Regions from separate parts of the Staphylococcus schleiferi genome, predicted to be linked through region 1. Evidence: a T-box and tRNA genes for the amino acid it is inferred to sense, from the RefSeq annotation. Region 1 holds a T-box; the other holds one or more tRNA genes.
The links. The T-box of region 1 lies ahead of serS (serine--tRNA ligase). A T-box ahead of a tRNA ligase gene usually reads a tRNA of that ligase, here a tRNA-Ser.

Region 1 (13,762 bases):
AAAAATTTACAAATGAGTTTATTCAATCCATTCGTAACAACGATACAGAGTCATTTCGTGAAAAGTACCGCAATATCGATGTTTTATTAATTGATGATATTCAATTTATTCAAAAGAAAGAACAGACACAGGAAGAATTTTTCCATACTTTTAATGACTTGCATCAAAACAAAAAGCAAATTGTCATCTCCAGTGATCGTCCACCGAAAGAAATTTCTACTTTAGAGGAACGTCTAAAATCCCGCTTCCAATGGGGGTTAATCGTTGATATCACACCACCAGATTTTGAGACACGGATGGCCATTTTACAAAAGAAAACAGAAGAAGAAAATCTAGATATTCCTATCGAATCTTTAACTTATATCGCAAATCAAATTCAAACGAATATTCGTGAACTTGAAGGTGCTTTAACGCGTGTACTCGCATATTCAAAATTACAAGGTAAACCGATTACGACCGAATTAACCTCTGATGCTTTAAAGGATATTATTCAAGTTACAAAATCTAAAAAAATTACGATTCAAGATATTCAAAAAGTTGTTGGTGAGTATTACGGCGTACGTATTGAAGACTTTGCAGCAAAGAAACGTACAAAATCGATTGCCTATCCAAGACAAATCGCGATGTACTTATCGCGAGAGCTAACTGTTTTTTCTCTACCAAAAATTGGAGAGGAATTTGGAGGACGCGATCATACGACAGTCATTCATGCGCATGATAAAATAAAAAAAGATATCGAAAATGACCCTACATTACGACAAGAAATAGAAGGTATTGAAAAAGAGATCAGAAGTTGATTTGTGGATAGTGGGCAAAAGTTGTACACATCATACACAACTTATCCACATGTGAATAACCTTTGATATCAATCAATTTTATGAGTTATCCACTAATCCACAGCCCCTATGACTATGATTACGACTTTAAATAATAACTATAACTATTATAAACGACTGAAAGGAGTTTATAGAATGATGGAGTTTTCTATCCAAAGAGATTATTTTATCACTCAATTAAACGATACATTAAAAGCCATTTCACCAAGAACGACATTACCAATATTGACAGGTATTAAAATTGATGCCAAAAACGAAGGCATTGTCTTAACTGGATCAGATTCAGAGATATCAATTGAAATTACAATCCCGAATCAAGTTGATGGAGAAGAAATTGTTAATGTGACAGAGCCAGGTTCTGTCGTATTGCCAGGGCGTTTCTTCGTTGACATTATTAAGAAATTACCAGGTCGAGAAGTTAAGCTTTCTACAAACGAACAATTTCAAACATTGATTACATCAGGTCATTCTGAGTTCAATTTAAGTGGTTTAGACCCTGATCAATATCCATTGTTACCACAAGTATCTAGTGAAGATGCATTGCAATTACCAGTCAAAGTATTGAAAAACGTGATTGCACAAACTAATTTCGCAGTGTCCACCTCAGAAACACGTCCAGTTCTTACAGGTGTAAACTGGCTTATACAAGAAAATGAATTAATATGCACAGCGACTGATTCACACCGCTTGGCTGTAAGAAAGTTGAAACTTGAAGACGAAGAAATTGGTGATAAAAATGTCATTATTCCAGGTAAAGCTTTAGCAGAATTAAATAAAATTATGACAGAAAGCGAAGAGCATATTGATATTTTCTTTGCATCAAACCAAGTATTATTCCGTGTTGGTAATGTAAACTTTATTTCACGCTTACTAGAGGGACACTATCCTGATACATCACGCTTATTCCCAGAAAACTATGAGATCAAATTAGCATTAGATAATTCTGATTTTTATCATGCCATTGATCGTGCTTCTCTTTTAGCAAGAGAAGGTGGTAACAATGTCATTAAATTAAGTGCAGGCGATGAGCAAGTGGAACTTTCATCTACATCACCTGAAATTGGGACAGTGAAGGAAGAAGTTACTGCAAACGAGGTTGAAGGTGGCAACTTAAAAATATCTTTTAACTCTAAATACATGATGGATGCTTTAAAAGCGATCGATAATGACGAAGTTGAAGTCGAATTTTTCGGTACGATGAAACCATTTATTTTAAAACCAAAAGATGATGACACCGTTACACAATTAATTTTACCGATACGTACTTACTAAATAATTTAAAAAGCCTATGATACAAAACGCAGTTGGACTTAACCAACTGCGTTTTTTGTGTGACTTAATAGCTCAGTTTCCATACGTAAAGTTAGTAAAAAAATAAAGTCATTTGAATCGTTCGCGCGTGTAATATTCAAAGCAGCCTGATTTTAGTATAATTAAAAGATAATGTGATGGAGGATTGGAATATGAAAAGTAAATGGCCTTTAATTTTAACAATTATAGTGGTACTCGCAATTGTAATAGCAATCATTATTAGAATGAGTACACATAATTCAGACCCTAATGCAGCGCGTCAAAATGAAAAAGAAATGGTGACAGATACCCAATCAAAACCACATCAAGGCGCAAAAGAGAATAAAATTGTAATTGTGGAATATGGTGATTTTAAATGCCCTTATTGTGGTGCATTTGAACGTAACATTAAGCCACAACTACAAAAAGAATTTATTGATACGCAAAAAGTACAATTTCGCTACGTTAACGTTTTAATACATGGAGAAGAGTCTGAATTAAGTGCAAAAGCTGCATTAGCAGTAAATCAGATTGCGCCGAACCAATATTGGGCGTTTCACAAACTTTTATATCAAGGTCAACCATCGAATAAAGATGACGTGACTACAAAACATTGGTTAACAGATAATTTTATTCAACAACAGCTAAAAAAATTAGACTTGTCACCTAAACAATTAGAAAAGATTACTTCGGCTTATCGAGACAAAAATGGAGAAATCGCTAAAAAAGCGCAAAACGATAATAACTTAGCTAAAAAGTATAAAGTGCCACAAGTGCCATCGTTATATATCAACGGTGAACCGATAGAAGATACTACGGATTTTGACACGATTAAATCTAAAATTGATCAAGTGATTAAGGATCAAAAGTCCTAACACATGATGGGTCATTCATCATTTGTTCCACATGAAACTTTTACTCGAAAATTGCCTTCTGTACATGAAATTTTTGCGATAAAACGGTATAATATATAGGTGAGCAAATATGAATGGAGTGATTAAATTGGCTGAGGAAGTAATTGTTGATGGTGAACTCACTTTAGGACAATTTTTAAACTATGAAGGCATCATTGAATCAGGAGGACAAGCGAAGTGGTTTTTAAGTGAATATGATGTTTTCTTGAATGGCGAGCATGAATCGCGTCGTGGCAAAAAGTTACATGACGGGGACCGTATAGAAATTCCTGAAGTAGGTTCATATATCATCAAATTCGGTGAGCAATGAAACTTAAAACACTCCAATTAGAAAACTATCGAAATTACGAAGAGATATTGCTTCAATGTCATCCTGAAGTCAATATTTTAATTGGTGAAAATGCACAAGGAAAAACCAATCTATTGGAATCTATTTACACCTTAGCCTTAGCGAAGAGTCATCGTACGACGAATGATAGGGAATTAATTCGTTTTAATACTGAGTATGCTAAAATAGAGGGTGAGCTCAGTTTTCGCCATGGTACGATGCCGCTCACAATGTTTATCACGAAAAAAGGTAAAAAGGTAAAAGTAAATCATTTAGAGCAAAGTCGTTTGACGCAGTATATAGGCCATTTGAATGTGGTCCTTTTTGCGCCTGAAGACTTAAATATTGTCAAAGGCGCACCACAAGTGAGAAGACGTTTTATCGATATGGAACTTGGGCAAATTTCAAATTTATATTTAAATGATTTATCGCAATATCAACGTATTTTGAAACAACGCAATCACTATTTAAAGCAGCTGCAATTGAAACAGACAAAAGATACAACGATGTTAGAAGTACTGAATCAGCAATTTGCTGAATATGCAGTGAAAGTGACACAACGCAGAGCACAATTTATTGCAGAACTAGAAACTTTAGCAGAGCCCATTCATTCAGGTATTACGAATGGTCGCGAAGCTTTGACATTAAAATATTTACCTAGTATCAAAATTGAAGACACCTCGCAAGCAGAGGCAGTCTTAATTCAAAAAGTACTCGAAGACCTTCAAAGTCACCAGAATCGTGAAATCGAGCGCGGTGTGAGTTTAAATGGACCACACCGTGACGATTTAGCTTTTCAAGTGAATGGCATGGACGCACAAGTTTATGGCTCTCAAGGTCAGCAACGGACAACAGCGCTTTCGATTAAGTTAGCAGAAATTGAATTAATGAATCAAGAAGTGGGGGAATACCCCATTTTATTACTTGATGACGTTTTAAGTGAACTAGATGATGCACGTCAAACGCATCTTTTAAGTACAATTCAGCATAAAGTTCAAACATTTGTGACAACCACTTCGGTAGATGGTATTGATCATGAAATAATGAAAAACGCGAAGATATATCAAATTGCACAAGGAAATATTAAGCAGTAGGAAGAAAGTGAAGGTGGGAAGCATTGGCTGATGTGAACAACTCGGAAAATTATGGTGCGAGTCAGATTCAAGTTTTAGAAGGACTTGAAGCGGTACGTAAGCGACCAGGTATGTATATTGGTTCTACTTCAGAACGTGGTCTACATCATCTTGTTTGGGAAATTGTCGATAACAGTATTGATGAAGCACTTGCAGGATATGCAGATGATATTGAAGTGATCATCGAAAAAGACAATTGGATTAAAGTTACAGATAATGGACGCGGTATTCCTGTCGATATTCAAGAAAAAATGGGACGTCCTGCTGTAGAAGTTATTTTAACTGTATTACACGCTGGTGGGAAATTTGGCGGCGGTGGCTATAAAGTTTCAGGTGGTTTACACGGTGTAGGTTCATCTGTTGTAAATGCATTGAGTGAGACGTTAGAAGTTTACGTTCATAGAAATGGACGTATTCATCATCAAGCCTACCACATGGGTGTACCTGCATTTGATTTGAAACAAATTGGTGATACAGACCAAACAGGGACAGTGATTCGTTTTAAGGCAGATGGCACGATATTCCAAGAAACGACAGTGTATAACTATGAAACTTTGCAAAAACGTATTCGTGAATTAGCCTTTTTAAATAAAGGTATCCGTATTACGCTCAGAGACGAGCGTGACGAAGAAGAAATTCGTGAGGATAGTTACCACTATGAAGGTGGAATAAAGTCGTATGTCGAGCTTATAAACGAGAATAAAGAGCCATTACATGAAGAACCTATTTATGTTCATGAGACACGCGATGACATTGAAGTCGAAATCGCTATTCAATATAACAGTGGTTTTGCGACAAATTTACTGACTTACGCGAATAATATCCACACATATGAAGGTGGGACGCATGAAGATGGCTTTAAACGTGCGTTAACGAGAGTATTAAATAATTATGGATCTCAAAATAAGTTAATCAAAGATGAGAAAGAACGCTTGTCAGGTGAAGATACGAGAGAAGGTTTAACTGCTATCGTTTCCATCAAGCATGGAGATCCTCAGTTTGAAGGACAAACAAAAACAAAATTAGGCAACTCTGAGGTTCGTCAAATTGTTGACCGCGTATTCTCGGAGCTTTTTGAACGTTTCTTATATGAGCATCCACAAATTGGACGAATTATTATCGAAAAAGGTATTATGGCTTCTCGCGCACGTATCGCTGCGAAAAAAGCGCGTGAAGTCACACGTCGTAAGTCTGCACTTGATATTTCAAGCTTACCAGGTAAGTTAGCAGACTGCTCAAGTAAAGATCCATCTGAAAGTGAGATTTTCTTAGTAGAGGGTGACTCTGCCGGGGGGTCTACAAAATCAGGTCGAGACTCACGTACGCAAGCAATATTGCCTTTAAGAGGGAAAATTTTAAACGTTGAAAAAGCACGTTTAGATAAGATTTTGAATAACAACGAAATTCGTCAAATGGTCACTGCATTTGGAACAGGTATCGGCGGAGAGTTCGATATCTCAAAAGCCCGTTACCACAAGATTGTCATTATGACTGATGCGGATGTCGATGGTGCGCATATTCGGACGCTTTTATTGACGTTCTTTTATCGTTTTATGCGCCCACTTATTGAAGCTGGTTATGTTTATATCGCACAACCGCCATTGTACAAGTTAACACAAGGGAAACAAAAATATTATGTCTTTAATGACCGCGAATTGGATAAATTAAAAGAAAGACTTAATCCAACGCCAAAATGGTCAATTGCACGTTATAAAGGTTTAGGGGAAATGAACGCAGACCAATTATGGGAAACAACAATGAATCCTGAAAACCGTGCAATGCTTCAAGTGACTTTAGATGATGCAATCGAAGCGGATCAGACATTTGAAATGTTGATGGGCGATGTCGTCGAAAATCGTCGTCAGTTCATTGAAGATAATGCCGTATATGCCAACCTAGATTTCTAGAATGAGAATTGGAAAATGAGAAGGAGGATATCTTGATGGCTGAAACACCTGAATCAAGAATTAATGAACGTAATATCAGCAAAGAGATGCGAGAATCGTTTTTGGATTATGCCATGAGTGTTATTGTGTCTCGTGCTTTGCCAGATGTCAGAGATGGTTTAAAACCTGTACATCGTCGTATTTTATACGGCCTCAATGAGCAAGGTATGACGCCAGACAAACCGTATAAAAAATCTGCCCGTATCGTAGGGGATGTAATGGGTAAATATCATCCACATGGGGACTCTTCTATTTATGAAGCAATGGTCCGTATGGCACAGGATTTCAGCTATCGTTATCCACTTGTAGATGGACAAGGTAACTTTGGTTCTATGGATGGTGACGGCGCAGCAGCAATGCGTTACACTGAAGCGCGTATGACAAAACTTGCCTTAGAACTGTTGCGTGATATTAATAAAGATACGATTGATTTTATTGATAACTATGATGGAAATGAACGGGAACCAAGTGTATTACCTTCACGTTTCCCAAATTTATTGGTTAACGGAGCTTCAGGGATTGCGGTAGGTATGGCAACGAATATCCCACCACATAATATGCGCGAAGTCATTGATGGTGTCCTAAGTTTAAGTCATAATCCAGAAATTACCATTAATGAATTAATGGAAAATATTCAAGGCCCAGACTTTCCAACGGCAGGCTTAATTCTAGGTAAAAGTGGTATTCGACGTGCATATGAAACAGGCCGTGGCTCTATTATTATGAGAGCAAAAGCTGAAATTGAATCACGTGGTGGAGGCCGTGAACGTATTGTTGTGACGGAAATTCCATTCCAAGTCAATAAAGCACGCATGATTGAAAAAATTGCTGAATTAGTACGCGATAAAAAAATTGAAGGCATCACAGATTTACGTGATGAAACGAGTTTACGTACAGGGGTTCGTATCGTTATTGATATTCGTAAAGATGCGAATGCAAGTGTAATATTGAACAACTTGTATAAACAAACGCCCCTTCAAACTTCATTTGGTGTTAATATGATTGCGCTCGTTAACGGTAGACCGAAATTAATTAACTTGAAACAAGCGTTATATCACTATTTAGAGCACCAAAAAGAAGTAGTTCGTCGTCGCACAGCTTATAACTTACGTAAAGCAAAAGACCGTGCTCATATACTAGAAGGTTTAAGAATTGCACTAGACCATATCGATGAGATTATTACAATTATTCGAGAATCTGAAACAGATAAAGTGGCAATGGAAAGCTTACAATCACGTTTTGAACTTTCTGAACGTCAGGCACAAGCAATTCTTGATATGCGTTTAAGACGTCTGACAGGCTTAGAACGAGATAAAATTGAAAACGAATATAACGAACTTCTTGCCTATATTGAAGAATTAGAAGCAATCTTAGCAGATGAAGAGAAGTTATTAGCACTTGTTCGTGAAGAGCTTACAGAAATCAAAGAAAAATATGGCGATGATAGACGTACTGAAATTCAACTTGGCGGTATAGATCAACTTGAAGATGAAGATCTTATTCCAGAAGAACAAATCGTTATTACACTGAGTCATAATAACTATATTAAACGTTTACCAGCATCAACATATCGCTCACAAAATCGTGGCGGTCGTGGTGTACAAGGTATGAATACGTTAGAAGATGATTTTGTGAGTCAGTTGGTTACAACGAGTACACACGACCATATCTTGTTCTTTACGAATAAAGGTCGGGTCTACAAACTCAAAGGTTATGAAGTGCCAGAACTCTCACGTCAGTCTAAAGGTATTCCTATTGTTAACGCGATAGAACTTGAAAGTGACGAAAATATCAGCACAATGATTGCTGTTAAAGATTTAGAGTCTGAAGAAGACTTCCTTGTATTTGTAACGAAAAAAGGTTTAATTAAACGTTCTGCATTGAGTAACTTTAACCGTATCAATCGTAATGGTAAGATTGCGATTAAATTTAGAGATGATGATGAGTTAGTAGCTGTACGTTTAACTGATGGCGAAAAACATATTCTGATTGGTACAGCAGATGCCTCTCTTATCCGTTTTAAAGAGACAGATGTTCGTTCCATGAGTCGTATCGCAGCGGGTGTCAAAGGGATTAAGCTTCGCGATGGTGACGAGGTTATTGGCTTAGGCGTTACGAATGAAGAAAGTAATGATGAGATTTTAGTAGTCACTGAAAAAGGTTACGGTAAGCGTACCTCTATTGAAGAGTACCGTTTGTCTAACCGTGGTGGTATGGGTGTTAAAACTGCCAAATTGACAGAGCGAAACGGTCAACTCGTATGTATTGCAACTGTTGAAGGTGATGAAGATTTAATGGTTGTTACAAACCAAGGTGTGATTATTCGTATGGAAGTGAGCGATATTTCAGTGAATGGACGTATGGCTCAAGGTGTACGTTTAATTCGCCTAGATGATGAACAGTTTGTATCTACAGTGGCTAAAGTGAAAAAAGAACCAGAAAATCTTGAAGCGGAAAATGATGAACTAGAATCAGAGACAGAGACTGTTATTGAAGACGATGTACCTGGTGCTACAATTCATACAGAAGCGCCTGAAGTGAGCTACAACGACACAGAAGAACGAGAAACGTTAAGACAAGATTTTATGGATCGCGTTAATGAAGATATTGAAAATGAAGATGAATAAAATCAGATAAATTAAGAAGCGACGATGATTCTATTGGGAATCACCGCCGCTTCTTTTTTAATTGAACAGAGTCATGAAAACAGCATCAAAGGATTTCGACCACTTCATGCATTAACGAAGAATGATATTTTAATCTTCCAATTGTTTCATTGCGTATGGAATTTCGTCAATCATTCTTGAAGGGGGTACAACATACATCTCCTGAGAAAGTTTTTCTCCTATATAACTATGTGTGTATGTGGCACTGGTAATTGCATCAACAAGATTGTCAAATTGACCTACAAAGCTTGTTATCATTCCAGCAAGGGTATCCCCCATTCCGCCTGTCGCCATCGCAGGGTTGCCAATTTGTAATTGATATTCTTCGTCTTTAAAGAAAATTTCTGTTCCATGTTTCTTTAGGACAACTGTGCCCCCAAGACGATCGACGGCTTCTCGGTTTCGTTCATAAGTTTGTTCTTCTATTGGAATGCCACTCAAACGCTCCCACTCTTTCTGATGTGGTGTGTAGATGACATTGCAAGCTGGAATTTCAGGTTTTAATTTACTTACAATTGATATCGCATCGCCATCCACAATGAGCGTATGGTGGGGTTGAATATTTTGTAAAAGAAATGTCATAGCATTATTGCCTTTAAAATCAAGACCCAAACCTGGACCAATTAAAATACAATCTGAAACTTCAATCATCTTTGTCAGTTTTTTCGTATCATTAATATCAATGACCATAGCCTCTGGACAGCGAGAATGAAGTGCAACATGATTTGTTGGATGTGTTGCGACTGTAATTAATCCACCACCACTGTAAACACACGCACGTGCTGCAATCATAATCGCACCACCAAGATTGGCATTGCCACCAATTAAAAGTATACGACCGTAATCTCCTTTATGCGTATCACGCTTACGTTTAGGTATGCTGACAGCTGACAATGTTTTCACGTTTGTGACCCTCCTATCTGGAATTTCCATTATTACAACAAGATATATTATACCTGGTTTGTACTTTCGTCAATACCAATTCAAAGCTTCTAGAATGCGGTCATGCTTACCGATAATAGGAAAGGCTGATGTCATGCGGTTAGCCTTTAGATATTTTTATCATTTTGAGCTCAAAATGCGGAATAGAATTGATATATCGCTATCCTCAAATGAATCTCGTCTCCAGTTCATCCTTGTACTAAAATGGATGATTAAGCTTCTTCTCATTTGTTTAACACGTTAAAAGATTAATTTAATACCATGTTACGAATATTATGAAAACTATTGTTTAAGCGATTTAAGAATCCTATACTGATTATTAAGTGTGATGGGGATGGGACAGCATCAAAATTGAGTAGACGAGCTAAAAGATGTCCGATGCGCATCAAAAGCTAATATATGATAGGGGTGGATAATGATGACTTTACGTCTAAATGGGGATCAACTCACAATTGAAGCGATTCGCCAATTTCTAGCTACTGGAGATCAAATTGAAATTAGTGAAGAGGCACATGCGCGTGTCAAAAGAAGTCGTGCGATTGTGGAGCGCATTATTGCAAATAAGGAAACAGTATATGGGATTACGACAGGCTTTGGGTTATTCAGTGACGTATTAATTGATCAACAAAAGTATAATGAATTACAAGTCAACCTGATTCGTTCACATGCTTGTGGGGTCGGTCAACCTTTTGCACAACGCGTCGCTTTAGTAATGATGGTCTTGCGTCTTAATACTTTATTGAAAGGTCATTCTGGTGTCACAACCGACCTTGTTGATCAGCTTGTCTTTTTTATTAATAATCGGATTATTCCAGTGATTCCGCAACAAGGTTCTTTAGGTGCATCGGGTGATTTAGCACCATTGTCTCATCTCGCTTTATCTTTAATCGGGGAAGGCAAAGTTGAATATCAAGGTGAGATTTTAGACAGCTCGAATGTCTTAAAACGCCTTGACCGTGCTCCTTTGGCACTTCAAGCTAAAGAAGGCTTAGCATTGATAAATGGAACACAAGCCATGACTGCACAAGGTGTGATTACATTTATTGAGACAGAGAGTCTTGCATATCAAGCAGAATGGGTAGCTGCTTTAACACATCAAGCTTTGAATGGTATAACAGATGCATATCATGAAGCGGTGCATAGAGTGCGTAATTTCGAGGAACAAGTCGCGGTAGCAGGACGGATGTTAGACTGGCTGGAAGGTTCCCAATTGACTACACGCCAAGGGGAAATTCGTGTCCAAGATCCTTACACATTACGTTGTATTCCTCAAATTCATGGGGCCAGCTTTCAAGTCTTCAATTATGTACGTGAAAAATTAGAATTTGAAATGAATGCGGCAAATGATAATCCGCTTATCTTTGATGAAAATGATGAAACCCTCGTAATTTCTGGTGGTAACTTTCACGGTCAACCTGTCGCATTTGCACTCGACTTTTTAAAAATTGGAACAAGTGAACTCGGTAATGTGTCTGAAAGACGTCTTGAACGATTAGTTAATCCACAATTGAATGGTGGGCTACCTCCTTTCTTAAGTCCTGAACCAGGTCTACAAAGTGGTGCAATGATTATGCAATATGCTGCAGCCAGCCTAGTATCAGAGAATAAAACATTAGCGCATCCAGCGAGTGTCGATTCTATCCCATCGTCAGCTAACCAAGAAGACCATGTATCAATGGGAACGATCGCCTCACGCCATGGTTATCAAATTCTAGAAAATGTACGTCGTGTTATCGCAATTGAGGCAATTATTGCGCTTCAAGCCGTAGAGTTGAAAAATGTATCTCAATTATCGCCTAAAACCTATGAAAAGTTTACGGATTTACGTAAAATCGTCCCTTCAATCAAAGAAGATCGTCAATTCCATCGAGATATTGAAAATGTAGCAAATTATTTACAAAATGTGGCATATCAGAAATAAGCTTGCTATTCAAATTTTTCTTTGATATATTAAATGTAAATTAATAGAGTACATTGTTTGTGGAATAAGTAATATAGGAATGGAATTAGAGAGTTTGTGGTTGGTGAAAACAAATGTACGGCACTATATGAAATCTATCCACGTATAGAAACAATTCGGGTCAAACCGTTAACTTTTGTAAGAGTGCAGACATATGAAGATGTCTGTTAAATAGGGTGGCAACGCGTCAAAACCACGTCCCTTGTGTTGAGGGATGTGGTTTTTTATTTTCGTGATGTTTCCTCATCTTAAATTTTAAAAAACTTGTGAAAGGAAGTTGGCATATGTTAGACATTAAATTATTTAGAAGTGAGAAGGAAAAAGTTAAAGAGAAAATTGCTTTAAGAGGTATGGATCCTGCTGTTGTGGAAGAAGTTTTGACTTTAGATCAACAACGTCGTGACTTGATTCAACAAACAGAAGATTTAAAAGCAGAGCGTAATAAAGCATCACAACAAATCGCAGAAAAAAAACGAAACAAAGAAAATGCAGATGATGCGATCAAAGCACAACGTGAAGTAGGGGAGAAAATTAAAGCGATCGATGCACAACTTAAAGAAGTTGACGATACATTAAAAGACAAACTTTCTCGTATCCCTAACCTTATTCACGATGATGTCCCTGAAGGTAAAGATGACAGTGAAAATGTTGAGTTGAAAAAATGGGGCACACCACGCGAATTTAATTTTGAAGCGAAACCCCATTGGGATCTTGTAGAAACTTTAAAAATGGCTGACTTTGACCGTGCAGCACGCGTATCAGGAGCACGCTTTGTATACTTAACAAATGATGGCGCGAAATTAGAACGTGCTTTAATGAACTTTATGATTACGATGCATACGACACAACATGGTTATTCAGAAATGATGGTACCTCAACTTGTAAATGCTAAAGCAATGTATGGCACAGGACAATTACCAAAATTTGAAGAAGATTTATTTAAAGTAGAAAAAGAAGCTCTCTATACAATTCCAACAGCAGAAGTGCCATTGACAAATTATTATAGAGATGAAATTATCCAGCCAGGTGTCTTACCTGAAAAATTCACAGGTCAATCTGCATGTTTTAGAAGTGAAGCGGGTTCTGCCGGCCGTGATACACGTGGACTCATTCGTTTACATCAATTTAATAAAGTAGAGATGGTTAGAATTGAGAAGCCAGAAGACTCATGGAATGCTTTAGAAGAAATGACGACTAATGCTGAAGCGATTCTAGAAGCACTTCAATTACCTTATCGCCGTGTCATCTTGTGTACGGGAGATATCGGATTTGGTGCAAGTAAAACATATGATTTAGAAGTTTGGTTACCAAGTTACAATGACTATAAAGAAATTAGCTCTTGTTCAAACTGTACAGACTTCCAAGCGCGTCGTGCTAACATCCGTTTTAAACGTGATAAAGATGCGAAACCTGAATATGTTCATACATTGAATGGTTCTGGTTTAGCGGTAGGTCGTACATTTGCGGCTATTGTTGAAAACTATCAAAATGAAGACGGTACGATTACTGTACCAGAAGCGTTAGTGCCATTTATGGGCGGTCAAACTGTGATTGAACCAAAATAATTGTGAGATGATTGAATACGCATCTTTAGGGTAAATACTCTAGAAATGCGTATTTTTTAAGGAGGTATTTTAATGGCACATTTTAAAGTTGATCCAGCACATAGTCATGTCGGTTTTGCGATTCAACATATGATGGTGAATACATTGAAAGGTCAATTTCATGACTACCAATTTGAGATTGA
Region 2 (16,732 bases), 130 kb from region 1:
AAGATAGTTAAAATTTCTCTTTCTGAATATCCAGCTGCTCGCATTTCTTGATAGGCATTTATTGATTCTACATCTCTATATTGATCTATAGATTGAAAATGGGGATCTGTCATACCAATTTCTTCACCTTGATAAATATAAGGTGTGCCTTGTAAGAGATGTAAAACAATTGCTAATGTTTTCGCGCTACGTCGTCGCATTTCTTCATTATTATCTTGTCCAAAACGCGATACTACTCTTGGTTGATCATGATTACACCAAAAAATAGCATTCCATCCTCCACCTTCATAAATACCTGTTTGCCAATCCATTAAAATCTTTTTTAATTGCTGCAAGTCAAATTTTTGATTCGTCCATTTTTCTCCTTCTTTATAATCCACTTTTAAATGATGAAAATTAAATACACTATTTAATTCTTGTCGTTCTGGTTGCGTATATTTTATACAATGTTCTATTGTTGTTGAAGACATTTCTCCAACTGTCATCATTTCCTTATTACCGAAAGTTTGTCGATTCATTTCATGAATATATTCATGAACATGAGGTCCATCTGTATAATATTCTTTTCCTGTTTTTTCAGAATCTTGAAGTGCATGTTTTGAAATTAAATTGATAACATCAAAACGAAAACCATCCACACCAAAATCAATCCAGTAATTAATCATTTTATAAAGCTCACGCCGTACATCAGGATTATCCCAATTGAGATCAGCCTGTGTCACATCAAACAAGTGTAAATAGTAACTATCGGTAGTTTGGTCGTATTCCCATGCATTTCCGCCAAATTTTGACACCCAATTTGTAGGTGGTCCCTGCTGAGATTCACGAAAGAAATAATAATCTCTATAAGAATTACCTTTAGAAGCTTTAGCTGCTTTAAACCATTTATGCGATGTAGAAGTATGGTTAATAACAATATCCAACATGATTTTAAGGCCTCGATCGTGTGCTGCATCTACCAACTTTTTCAAATCACTTTTCGACCCAAATTGTGCATTAACTTGATAATAATCTCTAATATCATAGCCATTGTCATTCATTGGAGAATCATAAATAGGTGTAATCCATAAATAATCAACACCGAGAAATTGCAAATAATCCAACTTTTCAATGATACCTTGAATATCCCCTATTCCATTTCCTGTTGTGTCATTAAATGACTTGGGATAAATTTGATAAACAACTGATTTTTTCCAATCTTGTTGCGCCATAGTTATTCCACCTCTATCCATTATCGAAGATTCAGCTTGATTCATGAGCCCCTACCTTATCTTTCTTCTTATAAGCTTTCAAATGTGAGAAAACAATAGTAAGGGTTGCGGGTAAAATCATAGAAATCAACGTTGCAATGCTATAAACACCCCAGAAACTAGCTTTTATTGAGAGAATTGCGGGAACTCCACCTACTCCCACTTTACCCAGCACACCAGAGCCCCCAACAAGCATTCCAGTGAACATCGTCGTCAAAATTGCTGCAAAGAACGGATATTTAAGTGGTAAATTCACACCAAACATAGCTGGTTCAGTGACACCTAAAAATCCCGATATTCCCGAAGTAAACGCTAAACCTTGTTCCTTAGTTAATTTACGTCTTTTATAAACAAACCATGCGCCAAATGCTGCTGAACCTTGTGCAATATTGGAGAGAGCTAAGATAGGCCATAAATAAGTTCCATCGAGTTGACTACCCATTAATTGAAAATCAACCGCTAAAAACATATGGTGCAACCCTGTAATGACAAGAGGTGCATAAAGCAAACCGTAAATACCTCCGCCAAGCCATCCTGCATTTTCAAATAAAAATTGCACTCCCTCTGTAATTCCTGTTCCAATCCATAATGCGATAGGACCAATAAACAAAAATGCTAAAAATCCGGTTACTAATAAAGCCACAGGCCCTACAACTAATAATTTTATCGAGTCATGAACAATTCGATTGAGTGCTTTTTCAATTCGAGCTAGCACATAAGACGCTAATAATACAGGCAAAACCTGTCCCTGATAATTTAGCTGCTTAATTTCTAACCCAAAGATATGCCACTTTGGTATTGTATCGACTTTGCCTATATCGTATTGCGAAAGTAGTTGTGGATGCATTAATACTAGTCCCAATACAATGCCTAATACAGGACTTCCCCTAAACACTCGCATTGCACTCCACCCTACAAGGGCAGGAAGAAATATAAAAGCAGTGGTCGCGATAACATTTATGATATTCGCAAAATCAGCAATTAGAGGAAAGCGCTCAATCACAGAAGGTGTGCCCCCTAATCCTTTCATAGTAAGCACGTTGTTTACCCCTAAGAGCAAACCAGCTGTAACAATAGCAGGTAAAATAGGTATGAAGATATCAGCAAGCAATTTAATCAAACGTTGAAATAGATTACCCTTTTGTATGGCTTGTTCTTTTGCTTCTTCTTTTGAAATTGCTGTTGCTTGCGTTTCATCTATTAATAATCGATAGGCTTCATCTACAGTCCCAGGTCCAATAACAATTTGATACTGATTATCTGCTTTGAATTGACCTTTAACTAAAGGGTTTTGACTTAATTTACTTTTATCGACTAAGTCGTAATCCTTCAAAATTAAACGTAAACGTGTGACACAATGTGTTGCTGATTTTATGTTCTCCTTCCCTCCTATTGCTCTAACGATGTTTTGTATATCCACTTTGTTTACCGCCATTTTTACCACTTCCATTCGTTCAACTTGTATAGACAATTATAACTTGTATATACAAGTTATGTAAAGGCTTACATTAAATATCAAGAATTCACATTGCTTTGGTTTATTCTTTTGAACAATAGAAGGGTTTCTGACTCTGTAGTATTTGCATTGAAAATAATTTAATTCAAAGACAAGCATAATACAGACATATGTAAGTGGCGTTTTATCTCAAAATCTTTTATATTCAAAAGACAATAATGTATCAACGTTATTAGTGCTTTTACTCATTATTAAGTTAGAGGTAAGATGCTATAAAAAAATGGTTCTTCATTTTTTATGGTGGGATGACATAAGTCATCCTGCTTTTTTGTACAAAAATAGCGCAAATGCCTCTATAATTTTAAGTGACTAAACTAAAAATAAAGGAGACATATTGCGCCTATGTGTAATGATATATTAAAGTTACTAAAAATTAAAGATAATAATATTAAAATCACTAAAGTTGAAGAAGATGTAGTTATTAGAGGTAAGAAATCTAACGTCATCTTTGGTACCCTTTCATACAAGCCTATGACTTGTCCTCACTGTTATCATACGAATCCAAACCGAATACACAAACACGGAAAACGTTTATCGCGAATTACTTTTTTAAGATTCCAAGAGATAGCAGTGTATTTAAATCTGTTAAAACAATGTTTTAAATGTATGGATGGAAAGTGTTACGCTTCTACAGAAAGTATGAGGATATCATTGCTTATACGATTGGAACCCCTCAATTCAATAAGCGATTGAAGGAATTAATCAAAAAGTTAAACTGATTAAAAGAGTTTCATATGGCTATCGCAACTTTTATAACTTCAAAAATCGCATTTTTATTATTTTTAGACTGTATAAAAGACCAAAGAAAAAAACAATGCCACTTTTCAATAGTGAAATTGCTTAAATAGATTGCGTACCGAGTCGAGACTCCCGAGGCATAGAGCCGAAACCGAAAATCCATTTTGGCTTCTTATGAGCTACAATAAAAGCCAAAATTAGTTGAGGTAAGGCGCCTGGGAAAGCGAGACTCGAAGAAGCAATCGGAAGTTTGCGACTTAATTATTATAGACACATAACCACCATATAAAGTGTACAGCCGAAAAAATTAAACTGATTTTAAAAGACTCTATACGCCTCATTTTTACATACAAAAAAGCCAAACATTCAACCGCATTGAGTGTTTGGCTTTTATATCTATTAGTCTTGGATTTTACTTATAATGGCGGAGGAAGAGGGATTCGAACCCCCGCGAGCCGTTAAGCCCCTGTCGGTTTTCAAGACCGATCCCTTCAGCCAGACTTGGGTATTCCTCCGTGTAACGAGCACATAAATATATTATTATAGCTCGTTCACATTGTCAACAAGATTTTTACAAAAATGATACAAAACTTTTTTCATTAATAAATTGATGGACTGAAGCGGCCACTTCACGCCCTTCTTTGATTGCCCAAACGACTAAACTTTGACCTCTTCGTGCATCACCAGCTGCAAAGTATTTCGCTTGGTTTGTCTGATAATCCTTAGTATCAGCCGCTATTTTTTGTCGTTCTACTTTCAAATTTAAGGCATGTGCAAGTCGGGGTTCTACACCTTCAAAACCAATTGCAAGTAACACGAGATCCGCAGGGATAAAAATTTCTCGGTCGTCACCTACGATTGTACCGTCAGCTCTATCTTGTTGAACTTGGGCATAGATTCCACGCACATTTCCGTTTCCATCCAAATCAAAGCGCATCGTTTGAATACCATATGCACGGGGTTCCTGACCATATTTAGCTTCATACTCTTGGTGTGCATAATCTTTTTTCAATACAGGTTGCGCTAATGGCCAACTGTAATTCATTTCAAAACGCTCTGGTTTTCGAGCTTTACGGTTAAATTGAACAATAGAATCACAGCCATCGCGCAATGCAGTTGCAACACAATCGGCGCCTGTGTCTCCATCACCGATGACAACTACCTTTTTCCCTTTTGCTGTAATCGTTTGTGTATCCAACTCACCTAATAAAAGCTGTGTTTGTTCAGTTAAATAGTCCATTGCGAAGTGAATACCTTGCCCCATACGTCCTTCAAGTGGTAAGTCACGTGCTTTTTCAGCACCTGTACAAACAATAATAGCGTCATATTGTTGATCCAACTCATTTTTAGTAATGTCTTTTCCAACTTCCACATTACATTTGAATGTGATACCCGCTTCTTCTAACAAACGAACACGTCGAAATACAACCTTTTTATCTAGTTTCATATTAGGAATACCATATGTCAACAAGCCACCGGGTCTTGCATTTTTTTCATAAACGACAACGGTATACCCTAATGTGTTGAGTTCTTCAGCGGCAGCTAACCCAGCCGGGCCACTTCCGATGATCGCAATTTTTTCATCTCGTCGTTGTTCTGGTTGACGTGCTTTGACCCATCCTTGCTCAAACGCTTCATCAATGATTGTTCTTTCAATACCTTTAATAGCGACAGATTCGCGATTAATCTTCATTACACATGAAGCTTCACAAGGTGCCGGGCAAACATACCCTGTAAAGTCAGGAAAATTATTTGTTTCTGATAAACGTGCATAGGCATTTTTAAAGTCACCGCGGTAAGTGAGATCATTCCACTCAGGTACATAGTTCCCGAGTGGACACCCAACCGTTTCACGCCCTACGAGTTCACCGACCTGACAGAATGGCGTACCACAATCCATACAACGCGCCCCTTGCTGTTGGGCCTCTTCTTTTGTAAAACGTGATTGATAGGCTTCATAGTTTTCAATACGTGTTGTTAAAGGAACTTCCGCGAGCTTTTGTTTGTGATATTTCATAAAACCTTTAAATTCACCCATAGTTAGCCTCCTTTAGTACACTGGAATACGTTCTTCTTGCGCAGTTTCTTGTATAGATCCTTTATCATTGAAAGCAGCTAATAGCGCTTCATCCTGTGAAGTCGTCCGTTGCTGATGATAATGGATTTTTTGCACCATTTTCTTATAATCTTTAGGAATTACTTTTACACATGCTTTTAATTTCACATCAAAATCAGATAAAATGGTAGCCGCTTTTTGACTGTCTGTATATTTCAAGTGACGTTGAATCATCGCTTTTAGCATTTCTTTCTCTTCCTCATCCACAACTTCATCAAAATCAAGTGAATCCAGTTGATTTTGTGTTTTGAAAGTGGCAACATCTGATGGGAAAATGTAACTCACACCACCACTCATACCTTGACCAAAGTTTTTACCTACATCACCTAAAATGACTACACGGCCCCCTGTCATATATTCAAGACCATGATCTCCTACACCTTCGACGACAACGTGGACACCGCTATTACGAATGCAAAAGCGTTCGCCCGCACGACCATTAATATAAGCTTCTCCTTGCGTTGCACCATAAAAACAAACATTACCTACAATAATTTCATTTTCACGTGCAACATTCGGCACGTTGATAACAATCTTACCACCTGATAGCCCTTTACCTACATAGTCATTTGCGTCTCCAGTATGTTGAAGCGTCAAACCTTTCGGCATCCATGCCCCTAAACTTTGACCGCCGTGTCCTATTGTTTTTGCAACAATGGTATCCTCTGGTAAGCCTTTCAAACCGTAATTTCGCGTAATTTCACTACCTGTGATCACGCCCACATTCCGTTGTTCATTTACAATTTCAAATTGTCCTACAAAGTGTGTTCCTGCTTCAATATGTGATTTTGCGGCTGGCAACAACTGGTTCAAGTCAAAACCATGTTCTAATCCATGCTGTTGTTCAATCACTTTTGTACGTGTACCTTCATTTTGATGAAGTAAAGTTTCTAACTTCATCTCTCTTGCTTTAGGATGATGATAAGCGACAGATGAACGTTTGAGTAAGTCTGTACGTCCTACAAGTTCATCCACTGTTCGAATACCTAGTTCAGCCATGATTTCTCTTAATTCTTCGGCAACAAACCGCATATAATTAACCACATATTGCGCTTTACCGGTATAAAGCTTACGTAAATCACCATTTTGTGTCGCAATACCTACTGGGCAAGTATCTTTGTGACATACACGCATCATGATGCATCCTAGAACGACCAATGGCGCTGTCGCAAATCCAAACTCTTCAGCACCAAGCATACAAGCATAGGCAACATCTCGTCCTGTTAATAACTTTCCATCTGTTTCTAAACGGACACGTGATCGTAAATCATTCAACATGAGGGTTTGATGTGTTTCAGCAAGACCTAGTTCCCACGGCAATCCCGCGTGTTGAATACTCGTTTTTGGCGAAGCACCTGTTCCGCCATCAAAACCACTGATGACAATTTTATCAGCGAATGCTTTTGCCACACCGGCTGCAATTGTTCCGACACCAGATTTAGAAACCAATTTAACGGTAATATCCGCCTCACGATTAACATTTTTCAAGTCATGAATTAACTGTGCAAGGTCTTCTATAGAATAAATATCATGATGAGGGGGCGGTGATATCAAACCGATTCCCGGCGTCGAACCTCGAACTTCTGCAATCCACGGATAAACTTTACTGCCTGGTAGCTGGCCCCCTTCCCCTGGTTTAGCACCTTGCGCAACTTTAATTTGAATCTCTTTCGCATGTTGTAAGTAATGGCTCGTCACCCCAAAACGGCCTGAGGCAACCTGTTTAATCGCACTTTTATAATCACGACCATCTTCTCTCTCTTCGTAACGTGAGCGTGCTTCTCCCCCTTCACCACTATTACTTTTTCCGCCCAACTGATTCATGGCTTCTGCAAGTGTTTGGTGGGCTTCTTGAGAGATAGAACCATAACTCATTGCCCCTGTTTTAAAGCGTTTAACGATTTCGTCGACCGCTTCAACCTCTTCAATATCAATTGATTGTTGTGCTTTAAATGTAAATAAATCACGAATGTGACTACTTGTTTGTTCGTTCGCCACTTTAGAAAAAGCTTTAAACTGTGCATAGTCATTCTCGCGACAAGCATGTTGTAACAATCGTATCGTTGTCGGATTAAACGTGTGATGTTGTCCTTGTTGTCGCCATTGGAAAGTGCTTCCTGGGTCAAGCGTTTGACCTTCCACCGTTTGACGTGCTTTATTTTCTGCATCTAAAGTTTCAATTGAAATACCTGATAATTTCGAAGTTGTCCCTGTAAAATATTGATCAACCAGTCTCTCAGATAACCCTACTGCCTCAAATATTTGAGCGCCTTGGTAACTTTGTACCGTTGAGATTCCCATCTTAGCCATCACTTTAATCAGACCTTCAGACAGTATCGCATTATAACGTGCTACATTTTCAGCAACAGTGCCCTCAAGACGTCCTTGTGTCGTTAAATCAGCAATCGTATGTTGTGCTAAATAAGGCACTACTGCATTTGCACCGTATCCAACTAAACAAGCGAGATGATGTACTTCACGCGTCTCCCCAGAACTCACCACTAAGCTGGTTTGCATTCGTAAGTTTTCACGAATAAGGCGCTGATGTATAGCACTTAAAGCCAATAAGGCAGGCATAGCAAAAGTATCACTTTGACGAACATCACTGTCATCTAATACAATGACTGTCGCCCCGCGTCTTACTTCTTGAACCACACGATTTCCTAACGCTTCTAATGCCACTTCCAGATCCTCTGTATAGCCGGTTGAAAGATAGGCTGTTTTTAGTGTTTTAGCAACTTCATCCAATTGTGCATGTGTGAGGACAGGATGCTTTAACTGAACGCGTTGTAACGCCTCTGGACTAGGATTCAACAAGTTCCCTTCTCCGCCTAAATAACTGAGCTCACTTGTAACAATTTTTTCTCTATAAGCGTCTATAGGCGGATTCGTCACTTGTGCAAATAATTGTTTGAAGTAATTGAATAGTGACTCCGGTCGATGATTTAACACGGCTAAAGGGGCATCGTAACCCATCGCACCAATGGGATCTTTACCGCCTGACACTAATTCCGTTAAATATTTATCTAACTCTTCTTTTGTATAGCCGTATCGTTTTTGCATCGCGAAAGCTTCGTCTGTTGACAATTTATCGCCTTGATAAGGAATTGTTTCCAAATTAAGGTTAAGTTGGTTTGTTTCAAGCCATTCTTGATACGGATATTGTTGTGCGATTGTTGTTTTCAGTTCATGGTTTTCAATCACTTTATGTTGATTAAAATCGACTAAAAGCAATTTTCCTGGGTTCAACTGTCCTTTAAATGCTACGTCTGCTTCATCTACATCAACGACACCGACTTCCGAAGAAAATACAATTTCGTTCTGCTTTGTAATCGTGTAACGACCCGGTCGCAAACCATTTCTATCTGTAAGTGCCCCTAATTTGTCGCCATCGCAAAACGAAATCATAGTTGGACCATCCCAAGGTTCCATTAAATAGCTATAAAATTCATAAAAGGCGCGAACTTTCGGATCATTGCTTTTGTTATATAGCCAAGGTTCCGGAATGAGTAGCATGGCTGCTTGCTCCGGCGGCATCGCTAAACTTAAAAATTCAAGCGCATTATCGACAATTGCCGAGTCGCTTCCTGTTTCATCAAGTATCTCTTCCACTTTCTCGTGTTCTTCACCAAAAACAGTCTCGATTAAACGACGTTGACGTGCACGCATCCAGTTCACATTTCCTCTAATTGTATTGATTTCACCATTATGCATAAGCAAGCGATTCGGATGGGCGCGTTCCCAACTTGGAAAAGTATTCGTACTGAAACGAGAATGTACTGAACCGAACTTCGATACATAGTTCTGTTGTTGTAAATCGATATAAAGACGTTTAATTTGATCTGAACGTAACCATCCCTTATAAACGATTGTTCGACGGGATAAGCTTGTAAAATAAAGGTCCAAGCCCTGTTCGTGACTATACTTTTCAATCTGTTTGCGAGAAAGATATAAGGCCCGGTCGAAATTTTGAGCCTTCTGGTTTGAGACAAAGATTTGCTGAATGGCTGGCATCGTATCCGCTACACGTGTAGCTAGGCACGTTATATCAACGGGCACTTCACGATAACCCAACACTTGCAACCCTTCACTTTCAAATATGGATGCAAATGCTGACGCGTGTGGAGTGTCAGAAATCAAGTCTCGCGCAAACATCATTCCAACAGCATAGGCCCCTTCATCAGGAAGTGAAAATGATGTCACTTGGTTAAAATATTGATATGGAATCTCAGTCATAATGCCCGCGCCATCCCCAGTAATACCATCTGCACTAATTCCTCCACGATGATCTAAGCGGCGCAACATTTCTAAAGATTTTTCAACAATAGCATGGGAACGTTCATTATTCATGTTGGCATAAAAACCGATACCACATGCATCGTGTTCTTCGCGACTGTCATAGAGTCCAATTTTTGTATAGTTAGAATTATTAGACATTTCTGACACCTCTCTTTAATAGTATTCTAACTATAGCGGAATCCTATTCATCACATCAATATATACTTGAGATGAAATCTATCTCATTTTGAGATAATATAAAAAGAAGGGGGAATATTTATGGAGCTTAAACAGTTGAAATACTTTGTAGAAGTGGCTAAACGCGAACATATTTCAGAAGCGGCACTCGAACTCAATGTTGCACAATCGGCAATTAGCCGACATATGCACAACTTGGAAGTCGAGTTAGGAACTTCGCTTTTTTATCGCAGTGGCCGTAACATTTTCTTAACGACTGAGGGGAAACAATTATTAAAACATGCGCAATCAATACTTGAGCAAGTGGACCACACGTTATCTCAATTTCAAACACAAGTTCAACAAAAGCAAAGCGTTTTTACAATTGGCTATGTCAATGGTTCAATTGGCCAAATTTTACCGCAAGTGTTACAAACCATCGAAACAGAATTAGCTTTATCGCTTGTACCTGCCTTATTAGATGAAGAAACAACTTTACCTGCCTTGCAATCACAAGATATCGACTTAGCACTAACAACAGCGACCATTCATGATAATACACTAGAAAGCCTACCCCTTTTTGAAGAGACCTATGTGCTTTATGGGGACACACACGCCCCAATCATGAACGTTCCTAATCCACCGCTCAGCTATATACTCAAACAATCTTTGTACATACACGAGCCTTTGCCTACTGACTTAAAATTATATTTAACAACACATGCTGAGACACCCGTACATATCATTAATAATCCGCAATTTGCGCGATTTATTTTACAAAATCAAAAAGGCTTTGTACTTGCACCTACCTTCATCAACTTATATAGTCAAAATCAACAGTGGAAAAAATTTTCATTGTCACATACAGATATAAAAAAAACATTTCACCTTGTATATCGACGAGATTTACAAAAACCATTATTAAATGAGGTCATTAAAATTATAATGACCCATACACAACAACGTTCGATTTATCACTAAGGAGACTTATTATGAAACAAAAACGTCATTTATGGTATTACTTTATCGCGATTTGTATTATTCTCGCGTTATTGGCAATTCTCTTCACTCGAGTGAACACCTCTTTTTATCGCATTCCGATTGGAGAAGTCGTTCATGTCGACCAACATCACAGCGAAAAATCTGTTGATGATCAACATAATCGAGACACTAAATATCATGATGTCCTGAAAATTAAAGTTTTAAATACATCTAAAAAGGATCAAATTGTACACGTCGATCACTTATATAACGCTTCTCAAACCGAAGCACAAGCTTACCAAGTGGGTGATAAAGTACTACTCCATATAGATAAAGCAGGTAAAGATAACTTTATTATTGAAAAGAAACGTGACACTGTGATTGTCACAATTGTAAGCTTCTTTCTTATTGCACTACTCATTGTGGGGCACCGCATTGGCTTGCAATCGATTATTTCATTATTGATTAATTCTGTTGCGATTTTACTAGCTATTAGCTTGTATCACGCAAATACGAATCTTAATTTGTTCCTATTGATGTCCGGAGCCGTAGTTATTGCAACCACCTTAACGCTTTGGCTCGTCATCGGTTGGTCTATGCGTACCATTGTCACCATTCTTAGTACCTTGTTAGGCACCTTTATTTGTATATTTATCGCGTGGTCTGTTATTTCACTCACAAATAGCCAAGGGATTAAATATGAAACTATGAGCTTTTTGACAATTCAACCTAAAACAGTCTTTTTAACCTCTGTTATGGTAGGGACTTTGGGTGCAGTTATGGACGTGGCTATTACAATATCTAGTGGTATGTATGAAGTGCTACAACGGGCACCTCATATTTCAACTGAGCGTTGGGTTTTGGCCGGCCGTAATATCGGACAAGATATTATGGGAACAATGACAAATATTTTATTATTTTCTTATCTTGCAGGTAGCCTCCCAATGCTCTTACTTTATTTAAAAAATGGGAATACCCTGACCTATAGTATTTCTATGAACTGGTCTTTAGAAGTTTCACGGGCTATTACAGGCGGTATAGGTATCGTCTTAACGATTCCATTAACAATCTTACTCATGCAAGTATGGTTGAAATGGTTAGGAGGCAAGCATCAATGAACGCAATTGTGATATTAAGTTTATTTTTACTCATACTGATGCTCGTTTTTGGAGGCCGCAGTGGCTTTGTATCGTTTTTAACACTGTTTTTAAATTTTATTGTACTTTTCATTGCGATATTATTTATCGTATTTCGCGCGCCCATTTATTTAGTCACGTTTGTCTTTTGTATCATCATCGCTGTCATTAATCTTTTTCTACTTAACAAGTTCAATATAAAGACACTGGCAGCGTTCATTTCTAGTATCGTGACAACGTTATTAATGATTGCAGCGATTTATCTCTCTGTTCACTGGGGCCATTTACAAGGTTTTACGCAAGAAGAACAAGATGAAACCTATGTCTTTTCATTGAATATTGGGATTGATATGGAGCAGTTTATGATTTTTACAGTCATTCTCGCCGTCATTGCTGCAGTGATTGACTTAGCCATTACCATCAGCTCGCCTGTTTTTGAGTTACACGAAGCGAATCCTTCATTAACAAAGCGCGAACTCTTCCAATCAGGTATGCGTGTAGGGCGCGAAATATTAGCCACTTCAGCGAATACGATTTATCTCGCATTGCTTGGTGGCTCAATGACGATCGTCTTTTGGTTTTTCAATTTGCACTATAGTTTCGGTCACCTGATTAATGCGAAATTATTTGCACAAGAACTAGTGACTATCGTATTAGGTGGTATTGCCATTGCCATTTGTATTCCAATTACTTCTATTATTACTGCATGGCTAGTGAAACAATATCACCACTAAATGATCCTTATACAATTTCAAAAGCGTAAAGCAACAGGTGCGAGGCTGGGACATCATTCCCGGTCTCGCCTTTTCTTGTTTGAGTATATATTGCGTTAAACCTTCTCCCTCTAAAAAGCGCGTTTAGAACACTACTTATGCCCAGGTTCTCGCCTTTTAACCGCTCAATTATTAATCAAAGCGCGTTTCGGGTAAAACTTATGACGAGGTGAAAAATAATGACAACGATTCATATCCACGGTGCACGACAAAACAACTTAAAAAATATTCACGTCAATATTCCTAAACATCAGCTGACGGTTGTCACAGGAAGATCTGGTTCTGGTAAATCGTCACTAGTTTTTAATACAATAGCAGCAGAATCCGAACGCTTATTAAACGAAACCTATTCAAGTTATATCCAACATCAACTCACACAATATGAAAAACCAGCCGTCGATCAAATTGAAAACTTACCCGTCGCAATGGTCATTAATCAGAAAAGGCTTGGCGGTAATTCTCGCTCCACAGTGGGCACAATATCAGATATTTATGCTTCTGTACGCTTATTATGGTCCCGTATCGGCGAACCTTTTGTTGGATATTCTGATATTTTTTCTTTCAATCATCCAAACGGAATGTGCGAAACATGTCAAGGACTTGGCTATGTTGAAGATATTGATTTAAACGAATTGATTGATTTCAATCGTTCTTTAAATGAAGGTGCAATACGTTTTCCTTCTTTCAAGCCAGACAGTTGGCGGGGAAAGCGTTATCGCTATTCTGGATTGTTTGATAATGATAAAAAGTTAAAAGATTATACAGGCGAAGAACTTGATACATTTCTTTATACAGAACCGACACGTTTGAAAAATCCTCCTCCAGAATGGCCTAAAACTGCAAAATTTGAAGGATTAATTCATCGTTTTCGTCGTTCATTTTTAATCAATGATAACTTTGAGAAAAAACGCTTTCTAAAAGATGTTCAGCGCGTCGTTCATCAACATACATGTCCTGATTGTCAAGGCCAACGCCTCAATCCAAAAGTGCTCAGCTGTAAAATCAACGGCTTAAGTATTGCAGATTTTACTGCATTAACGATAGATGAAGCGCTCCTTTTTTTAGAGCAACTTCAAAGTGACAAAGCCGCCTACATTATTGCACCATTAAAAAATCAGCTTCAGGCCTTACATGACATCGGCCTCAATTATTTAACATTAAATCGTGAAACGCCTACATTATCTGGTGGAGAATCACAACGTATTAAACTGATTCGCCACCTGAATACACCGTTGACAGATTTAGTTTATATTATTGATGAGCCGAGTGTCGGGTTACATCCTGCAGATATTGAAAAAATCAATGAAATCATGCTGAATATACGTGACAAAGGCAATACAGTGATTATTGTCGAACACGATCCTGATGTCATTAAAATTGCGGACCATATTATCGATATCGGTCCAGGGGCAGGAAAAAATGGTGGACAAGTTACTTTTGAAGGGACTTATGAACAACTCAAAAAATCAAACACAGATACAGGACGTGCATTGATGCGCACACATCAACTTAAGCCAGCAGTCGCTCACTACCAAGATTGGTTTCATCTCAATCATATCAGTCATAATAATTTACAAGATGTGTCTGTCTCTATTCCTCAAAATGCACAGACTGTTATTACCGGTGTAGCAGGTTCAGGAAAAAGCTCTTTAATTAAAAGCGGCTTTGCACAAAACCCGAATGCAATTTTTATCAATCAAAAAGGTATTCACGCATCTAGCCGCTCCAATTTATTGACGTATATGGGCGTATTTGATGAAGTTCGTGCCTTTTTTAGTCAAAACACAGGTTTGAAAAAGGCGATGTTTAGTTACAATTCTGATGGCGCTTGTCCAAATTGCAACGGTAAAGGAGTAATCAAAACAGAACTTGCCTTTATGCCATCATTTTCTCAAACTTGTGAAGTATGTCACGGTACGCGCTACCGTCCAGAGGTATTAGAAGCAAAAGTCGAAGGGTATTCTATTGCAGATGTATTAGCACTCACTGTCGAAGAAGCCATCTCACTTTTCAAAGATGAGACGACCATTTCAAAATCTTTGATTGCACTCCAAAAAACAGGTCTAAGCTATATGACTTTAGGACAATCATTAGATACATTATCTGGCGGTGAAATCCAGCGATTAAAACTGAGTCGCTATATGACCGATCATGTTTCAGGAAAAATTTTTATTTTTGACGAGCCCACAACAGGCTTACATGAAGATGATATTCCTATTTTACAACAACGATTTGAACAACTTGTTCAAGATGGAAACACTGTGATTTTAATCGAACATAATTTAACAATGATGACCCAAGCAGATTGGTTAATTGATATTGGCCCGGGCGCTGGTACACGAGGCGGTCAGATTTTATTTAGTGGCCCGCCTCAACGATTAATTGAAACGACGCATTCCGCAACAGCACAACATCTTGCCGACTATATCCATCGTCAGTCATTTTAAACTTTCATCTAATTTACGAACATGTGCATTATTTTTTAACATAAAAACATGGGTATGAGACTATGAAATCAAACTGATTTTTGGCTCACACCCATGCTTTTTATAACATTATTATCAATAATTAGGCCATACTACCTTTTGCTTTAATCACGATAGAATTACCTGGGTAAAACGCAACTTGTGTTGTTTTAGCATCAAAAATTTCTCCAGATTTTACATGATCGCGAATCGCTTTGTCACTATGCTCTACTTTATCGACAAGTAATGTCAGATTAACTAATTTATTATGGTCATCAATGCCGATAATGACATCATTTTTTTCGTAATATGTGATGCCTTTTTTCGCATAATATTTTTTCAAGTCTTTTCCAAGTGCTTTTTCCACATCAGCACGTGTTGATTGACCTACTTTTAAACCTTCATATTTAAAATTATCTGCTTTTAGTGCTTGATAAAAGTTTTTATCTTCTAAAGCATTATTAGACTTATAATTAAATACACCTTTGTAAGTGTAGTATGGGGCTTTTTGCGCTGTTGCCGCATGCGCATCCGTAGGCAGTTGTGCCCCTACTGATGTTGCACCTAATAGTGCCCCCACAGATAAACTTGTTGCAATGACTACTTTTGTCATTTGATTCATTTTGTATCACTCCTCTATATTTCTCGACACAATCCAAATTGAATAAGATTACTCAATCATTCTCATATTAATCAAGTTCAAAAATTTACTCAATTTGCCTACAATTCAATCATTGATATATTAAATTGTTTCTTGATTAAATGATAACAAATTCATGTCATACTTTCACTTACAACAGTTTACGCTATGCAATATCCCTTTTCATCAGCCCTGAGTTGGGTATTTTAGCCACTTTAGTATATTAAATGATTATTAGAACGCGAAAAATGATATCGTCCACATCCATTTCAAGTTTCTGAAAAGTCGCTTAACTCACACTATATAAAAGACACTAAAGGTGGATTGATTGATAAAGCATAGCCCATTACGATTTGCTTAAAAATGGCGATATTTAGCAGTGTGTAGAGGTTATAAACGCACAATGTATAGATAAAGTTATCAAAAATGGTATACTATGTATCATAATTCAATATAGATGGGGGTTATCATTCTATGGCAAAAAAACCTAAAAAAACGTTAAGTCTCTTATCAGGCGCATTGTCTGGCGCGAGCATCATTGTCGATGCTTACAATACTTATATCTATCGTTCAAAAAACAAAAAATTGAGCTATATTTCTATCGGCATCGGTGTAGCAGATGTACTGCTTGATTTTTACTTGTCATTCGGTGCTAAAAGCAA

Region 2: it encodes a tRNA-Ser, which carries the amino acid that the T-box ahead of serS (serine--tRNA ligase) is inferred to sense. The anticodon was not compared.

The regions. Positions count from the first base shown of each region.
Region 1 covers NZ_CP094712.1:548-14,309, forward strand. The annotation lists gene dnaA (chromosomal replication initiator protein DnaA) at 1-797, shown strand, start outside; gene dnaN (DNA polymerase III subunit beta) at 972-2,108, shown strand; gene MUA40_RS00015 (DsbA family protein) at 2,300-3,001, shown strand; gene yaaA (S4 domain-containing protein YaaA) at 3,111-3,350, shown strand; gene recF (DNA replication/repair protein RecF) at 3,347-4,462, shown strand; gene gyrB (DNA topoisomerase (ATP-hydrolyzing) subunit B) at 4,486-6,408, shown strand; gene gyrA (DNA gyrase subunit A) at 6,444-9,074, shown strand; gene MUA40_RS00040 (NAD(P)H-hydrate dehydratase) at 9,204-10,046, opposite strand; gene hutH (histidine ammonia-lyase) at 10,474-11,976, shown strand; T-box leader at 12,023-12,221, shown strand; gene serS (serine--tRNA ligase) at 12,300-13,580, shown strand; gene MUA40_RS00055 (YceI family protein) at 13,653-13,762, shown strand, end outside.
Region 2 covers NZ_CP094712.1:2,389,143-2,405,874, forward strand. The annotation lists gene MUA40_RS11365 (alpha,alpha-phosphotrehalase) at 1-1,211, opposite strand, end outside; gene treP (PTS system trehalose-specific EIIBC component) at 1,243-2,685, opposite strand; gene MUA40_RS11375 (transposase family protein) at 3,109-3,459, shown strand; partial or broken gene MUA40_RS11380 (transposase) at 3,455-3,610, shown strand; tRNA gene MUA40_RS11385 (tRNA-Ser) at 3,927-4,019, opposite strand; gene MUA40_RS11390 (glutamate synthase subunit beta) at 4,076-5,542, opposite strand; gene gltB (glutamate synthase large subunit) at 5,555-10,057, opposite strand; gene gltC (glutamate biosynthesis transcriptional regulator GltC) at 10,178-11,056, shown strand; gene MUA40_RS11405 (YibE/F family protein) at 11,068-12,174, shown strand; gene MUA40_RS11410 (YibE/F family protein) at 12,171-12,926, shown strand; gene MUA40_RS11415 (ATP-binding cassette domain-containing protein) at 13,145-15,412, shown strand; gene isaB (immunodominant staphylococcal antigen IsaB family protein) at 15,534-16,052, opposite strand; gene MUA40_RS11425 (hypothetical protein) at 16,545-16,732, shown strand, end outside.